Regions from separate parts of the Clostridium omnivorum genome, predicted to be linked through region 3. Evidence: riboswitches for the same ligand, from Rfam matches in the RefSeq annotation. Region 3 holds a riboswitch; each other region holds the start of a gene.
What was found. Region 3 has a riboswitch for thiamine pyrophosphate ahead of thiT (energy-coupled thiamine transporter ThiT). Riboswitches for the same ligand answer to the same signal wherever they lie in the genome.
Positions count from the first base shown of each region.

Region 1 (2,271 bases), 1.6 Mb from region 3:
GAAAGCAGAAAATTATAGAGGCAGCGAAAAATGTTATATGCAAAAATGGAATAACTGGTGCTACTATTAGGACTATAGCTGAAGAGGCAGGTATGAGCACTGGTGCTATTTATCATTATTATAAAAGCAAAGAAGATATATTATATGATGTGATGGATAAAAGCCTTTCTGAGGCCTCAAGAATTGCAGAAAAGTCTCATAGCAAAAAGCAAAGCAGAGATGAACTAATAGAAGAAATTTATGAAAATATAGCTAAGAGATTTAATAAAAATGATGAAAACCGAGTGCAGTTCTATCTCGCTCAGGAGGCTATGCTTGGAAATATAGAGCTTACTGAAAAGTTTAAGTTTAAATATAAGGAATGGATAGATCATACTGTAGAGCTAATTGAAAATATGTATGGAAAGCATGATAATAAATATAATAGGGCTTTTGCTTCGCTACTTATTGGTGCTATAGATGGTATAGTTATGCAGCTGCTGCTTAATTCTAATATAACTGATGATGAGGAGCTTGCAGAGGTTTATCACCACATTTTAAAAGTAGGGATACCATCATTTATGGACTATTTAGATAAGCTTGACCATATAGGAATAATGTAGTAATATAGGGCTGTAAGATTTAATTGAATAAAGTAAGTATAAAATCCCAGGGGGGCTGGTGTTGCCAGCTGAGAGTAAGAACGAAATTCTTAGACCCTTTAACCTGATCTGGATAATACCAGCGTAGGAAGAGGTTTTTTTGTATGCAGAAAGTTAAAGGTACAAATCTCTTATCAGGTTTGTGCCTTTTTATTTTGCTTTAAAACAGGAAGGGGAGTATCAAATGAAGTTTACTGATAGATTATTTGAGAAGGTTAAGGATATTTGGGGTACATATTATGAGCATCCATTTATAAAAGGTATAGGCAATGGAACTTTAGAAATTGATAGGTTTAAATACTATATGATTCAGGATTATCTTTATCTTTTAGATTATGCAAAAATATACGCGCTAGGGGTTGTAAAGGCTGACAGTGAAGAGGTTATGAAGGGGTTTGCAAAGTCTGTAGATGCTATATTGAATGGCGAAATGAGCATTCATCGATCTTATATGAAAAGGCTTAATATTACACAAGAGGAGGTAGCAGCTGCAAAAGCATCTCTAACTAACATTTCTTATACTCACTATATGCTGGCAGTATCTCAAATGGGGTCCTTGGCTGATGTTGCAGCAGCACTGCTTGCATGTATGTGGAGCTACCTAGAGATTGGTAAGTACTTAAACAGAATCCCTGGAGCTGCTGAACATGAATTTTATGGAGAATGGATTAAAGGTTATGTATCTAAAGAATATGAAGAAAGTACTAAGTGGATTGTTGATTTAGTGAACAGCCTTGCTGAAAATATGTGTGAAAGTGAACTTAAAAAGCTAGAGGAAATATTTATTAATACAAGCAGGTATGAATACATGTTTTGGGATATGTCATATAACAAGGGGATGAATTAATGCTTAGCTTTTGCAATGTAGACTTTAAATATAGAAATGAGTCAAAATTACTTATAAAGGATTTGAATTTTACTGTAAATAAGGGTGAATTTGTGAGCATAGTTGGACCTAGCGGCTGTGGAAAGAGTACTATTTTTAGACTTATTTGCGGACTGGAAAAGGCAGAGAGTGGAAGTATCTTTTTAGAGGATAAACAAGTAAGTGATTTGAAGGGACATATCGGGTACATGCCCCAAAAGGATTTATTGATTTCATGGAGGACCATAGCTCAGAATGTATCTTTACCTTTAGAAGTAAGAGGAGTTAAAGCTAAGGAAGCTATAGCAAAGGCTGGTGAGCTTTTAGATTCCTTTGGCTTTAATGAATACAAGCATAAATATCCAAAGGATTTGTCAGGAGGAATGAGACAGAGGGTTTCATTTATTAGGACACTTATAACTGGTGCTGATATTTTACTTTTAGATGAGCCATTTAGTGCTCTAGATGCTATAACCAAATTAAATATGCAGGAGTGGCTGCAAGCACAATATTGCAAGCTTAAAAAGACAATATTGTTCATTACTCACGATGTAGAAGAAGCACTGTTTTTATCAAATAAAATATATGCTATATCTGAAAAGCCAATAAGTAAATTGAAAGAAATAAATATTCCAATGAGCTATCCAAGAGATAGGCATATGCTAAGTAATAAGGACATACTCAGCATAAAGGAAGAATTAATAAATGAGTTAAAACAGAGGGTAGAATTATGAAAAAGTATACATCATCAATAATCTTAGGTTC
Region 1 covers NZ_BRXR01000001.1:1,023,781-1,026,051, reverse strand. The annotation lists gene bsdE14_RS04705 (TetR/AcrR family transcriptional regulator) at 1-602, shown strand, start outside; TPP riboswitch at 641-749, shown strand; gene tenA (thiaminase II) at 826-1,488, shown strand; gene bsdE14_RS04695 (ABC transporter ATP-binding protein) at 1,488-2,240, shown strand; gene bsdE14_RS04690 (ABC transporter permease) at 2,237-2,271, shown strand, end outside.
Region 1: it holds a riboswitch for thiamine pyrophosphate, as region 3 does, so the genes downstream of both, tenA (thiaminase II) here and thiT (energy-coupled thiamine transporter ThiT) in region 3, are expected to answer to the same signal.

Region 2 (2,271 bases), 2.3 Mb from region 3:
AATTTCCCCGGAAATTCCCATAGCAGCAATACCCGCTAAAGCAGCTAGTGCGTAATCTTCTGAAACACCTAAAAAGGATCCTATAAGTGATGTGCACATACAGCCTGTACCAGTTATTTTTGACATTATTTTATGCCCATTTTCTACAGTAAACATTCTTTCTCCATCGGTAATTATATCCACGGCACCAGTTATTGCAATTACAGTATTAAGTTTTCTTGCGAAGGATTTTGCAAGATTCTTTGCTTCAATAAGAGCATCGGATTTTGCTGAAATATCCTCAGAGGAATCTACTCCCTTTGTAAGTGTATTAACTCCATACAGTGTCTTTATCTCTGAAAGATTTCCTCTTATTACTGCTAGCTTTACATTCTCCATTACTATCCTTGCAATATCTGTTCTGTACGGTGTAGCTCCTGCTCCAACTGGATCTAATATAACTGGTATACCTAATTCATTTGCCCTTTGGCCAGCCACAAGCATAGATTCCACTGTTCTGCTGTTTAAAGTACCTATATTTATTACAAGAGCTGAAGCCAAAGTTACCATGTCCCTTACTTCGTTAATATCATCTGCCATTACTGGTGCCCCACCAATAGCAAGTGTAATATTAGCACAATCATTTACTGTTACATAATTAGTAATATGATGTACTAGTGGGTTCTTTTCTCTTAAATTGTTAAGTAATCTAGCTATTTTATTCTTAGCTTCCATGCTAATGCCACCCCTTTAAGCTTCATTTCTTAAACTTTTAATTTTTGAAACATCAAGTACCTTCAAAATACAATATGCAATTATACTTCCACCAACTGTACTAGTTAAAAATGGTGCTACAAAGAACATAGCAGCTACTTTTTTGCCCATTACAAATTTTGCAATTGGAAATGCAGCTAAAGCGCCCAATATTCCAGTTCCAAATATTTCTCCGCCTGCTGCAGCTAAATAGGAATTTGTTTTTTTATAAATAATTCCTGCAACAAATGCGCCAATCATACTGCCTGGAAATGCTAGTATAGACCCTGTACCCAATATATTTCGCAGAAGAGAAATACAAAAGGCTATAGCCACTCCATAGCTTGGTCCTAAAATTATAGCCGCTATTACATTTATAGTATGTTGAACTGGAAAGCATTTTGAGACTCCAACCGGTATGTAAATAACACTGCCAGCCATAACACCAATAGCTATTAAAAGAGCTGAAAAGGTAATTTTTTTTGTTTTCATAATATTTTCCTCCTTCTTCTCATTAAAGTAATAAAATAAAAAACACAAATCCATAGGATTTGTGTTTAAAATAGCCTTTAACAACATATACAACCACAAACAACTTCCTACGCTGGTATTATCCAGTTCAGGTTCTTAGGGTCAAAGAATTGGTTCTTACTCTCAGTTGGCCATTTTTCCAACTCCCCTGTGTTTAGCTTTTATTAAATTTTACGAATTAATCATAACATATCTTATAATAGTCTTCAAGTAACTATATTTGCTTTCTTCTTTTTAAAAGATTAATTATAATTATTGCTAATGCTCCTCCAGCTAATGCAGTCATTAATTGAATACTTCCCATTGCTACTGTTAACTTTTGTGCCACCTTAGGATTTATACCTAGCGATAAGATATTTATTAATTTTGTAGCAGATATGTACAAGAACAAGAATTTTAATAAAGCTCCTGAAACTATTCCAACTGCATTCCCCCACTTTTCATAAGATTTAAAAAGATAGAACATTATAATAAAAATTGAATTACCTATCATTATAAATGGAATAAAAGGTCCAAAGGCTGCTGGAAGCTGTCCTAAAAGCCATGCTAAAAGTGGAGTAAGACAACCAACTGAGACTCCCCATCCTAAGCCACAAATTGCTGCAGATAGAATTAGTACTGCATTTACTGCTGGTCCAACAAATATTTGACTAATTTGTGGCAGCACTCTACCTATAAATTGAAATACTATAGCTATAGCTAAAAACAAACTGCTAAGCACAAGATTTCTTGAATTTTTATTCATAATTACATTACTCCTTTGCTGTGCTCATTTCGCATAAATATATATTCTTATGTATATTCTAAAAAACATTCTATTTAAAGCATTTGTAAGTCATGAAAATTATACCACAATTATACTAAGAAATTAAACCAAAGCTGTATCCCTGTGATTTTAAAAATGAAATCATCTCGTCCAATGTATCAGCATTGGTTTTTGAAGCTAGATGCAGTAGCAAGATTGCTCCATTGTGGTGGTTATTTTGTATTATTGACATAGCTTCATCA
Region 2 covers NZ_BRXR01000001.1:354,968-357,238, forward strand. The annotation lists gene thiM (hydroxyethylthiazole kinase) at 1-714, opposite strand, end outside; gene thiW (energy coupling factor transporter S component ThiW) at 730-1,224, opposite strand; TPP riboswitch at 1,311-1,423, opposite strand; gene bsdE14_RS01655 (ECF transporter S component) at 1,478-2,008, opposite strand; gene bsdE14_RS01660 (polysaccharide deacetylase family protein) at 2,124-2,271, opposite strand, start outside.
Region 2: it holds a riboswitch for thiamine pyrophosphate, as region 3 does, so the genes downstream of both, thiW (energy coupling factor transporter S component ThiW) here and thiT (energy-coupled thiamine transporter ThiT) in region 3, are expected to answer to the same signal.

Region 3 (2,271 bases):
GGTTGTTTAAAAGAATATTGTAAAAAGGCGTATATAGAGAGGAGGAGTGTAATTATGAAGGCTTATGTAGATAAGGATGCTTGCATATCCTGTGGGTTATGTCCATCAATATGTCCAGAAGTATTTGAAATGGAAGATGACGGTAAAGCAGGGGTAGTAACTGATGAAGTTCCAGAATCAGAAAAGGATAGTGCTAAGGAAGCAGAAGAATCTTGTCCGGTTAACGCTATTTCCGTATCTTAGATTTAAAAGCACATCCTCAAAAAAGTAAGCAGACAGGTTTCAATACCTATCTGCTTACTTTTTTTATTTTAATTACTTAATCGTGTTTTTGAAAGAATTGTGTTTATCTGCTTCATAGGTAACACTGCAAGAATTACAAGACAAAGCAGCCCATCAGGTCCAAGGTAGGTTATGTTATATACAAAAGAGTATAGCGCTGCAGACATTCCTGCTGGAGCATAGCTTCCATAGAAAACAACTCCAGATATAAAGTGACATAAGAATCTAGCCACTATAGCCAAAGCTACTCCTACCATCATAGAGACCTTACCCTTATCTTTAAAGTATCCTGCTATTCCAATAGCTATGAATGGCAAAGGGTAATCAAATAGTACTTGAACTGGATGAAGTATATAAGGTGCTAGAATAAAATCAATTATTCCAAATAGCAGACCTGTTAAAAAACCAACCTCTGGTCCATAGAATAGTGCTATTAAAAATATAGGAACCATGCTTCCTAAGGTAGCACTTCCTCCCATTGGAGCCTGATAAAATTTAACCATCTTAAGTACTGTACCAAGAGCAAGAGCTATACCAATATGGGTCATCATTGTTGTAGTCAGTTTAACCTTCTTCATCTTAAAGATAGCAGCTACTAAAATGATTATCCCTATCAGTGCAATAATTGCAAAAGGATGTTTTGGAGCGTCGGCAAAGCCTTGCTTAATATCCTCTAAACTTATACCTTTAAATTTAAGATTAAAGGAAGCTACTGTTAAAAGTAAATTCATAAAAATCCCCCCATTTCTTGTGCTATAAGCATTTATAGGCATTGAGATGTTAACATAAAAAGAAAGACCGTAATCCAACAAGGGATACGGTCATGTTACTACGTAATAACTAAAACAGCTTCCCTACGCTGGTACTAACCAGATCAGGTTTAAGGGTTAATGAACAATCATCTCTCAGCCTTAAGGCACCCCTAGCACAATATTTTATTATATTATTATTATATATCACTAGTGTTTTATATGCAAGTTAATGTGCTGAGGCTATAACAATCCATTTATTCTATAGTTCTCCATAATTGAATTGCTAGGATTTAAGTGTACTTTTTTTCCAACTTTAACGTTAGTAGGGAGACGTGTTATTGCAATATTTACATTAGTACCGTCAGGTAGAGAAAGATAGGCATCTGCCTGATTTAAATCTATTACTATAGCTTGCATTAATGTTCATTCCTTCTCTTTTTAAATTCTTTTGCAATTTCTGGACCACTGGTAGTATTTTCGTCTACAAAATCTATGCCAGGTCCTACATTACCTTTTCTCTTACTTGCCATAGGAACCTTTCCAACTATACCTTGCTTACTTTTTCCACTTCCCATACATTATCACTCCTTTTACGATTTATCTACATAAACATTTATATTTTTTGCTTTTTAACATTAAATATTCAGTAAAATTAAAGTAAGTTTTAAAAATGGAAACTTCTTTACTTTACAATTGTATTAAATAGATGTAAACTCAGAATATATAATAAAATTCCATTAAATGTATACGTTTGTAGAGGGGTTTATAATAATGTGGGTTTTATATTTAATAATTGTAATATTACTTATTATTGTAGTTATTCAGCACCTTAATGCTAAAAAAGTTAAAGGGCAGATGGAGCTGATTGAGCATATAAAAAATAATATCTATCATGTATCAGAAGAAATTTCAAAGATGGAGAAAGAAAGTCAGGTTTATTCAATAGTTTTGGAAGCAGCAATAGCGCTAATTCCAAATGCGTCAAAAGGCAGTATTTTAATACTGCAGGAGGATGGTTATTTTCATTATAAAGCTATTAAAGGCTATTCAGAACAATTATTAAACATTACCTTAAAAAAAGAAGAATCTTTTTTATATAGCATAAATAATTTTAAAGAAACAGCAATAATTGAAAATCCAGTAAGTTTTGATGAAAATGTAGTGACTAAGGAAAAAATGGCCTTTTTAATAGGTACTGAGGCATTAGATATAAAATGTACTTTAAGTTCACCTATTT
Region 3 covers NZ_BRXR01000001.1:2,646,656-2,648,926, forward strand. The annotation lists gene bsdE14_RS12555 (ferredoxin) at 55-243, shown strand; gene thiT (energy-coupled thiamine transporter ThiT) at 312-1,013, opposite strand; TPP riboswitch at 1,117-1,216, opposite strand; gene bsdE14_RS12565 (hypothetical protein) at 1,275-1,451, opposite strand; gene bsdE14_RS12570 (hypothetical protein) at 1,451-1,609, opposite strand; gene bsdE14_RS12575 (sensor domain-containing diguanylate cyclase) at 1,806-2,271, shown strand, end outside.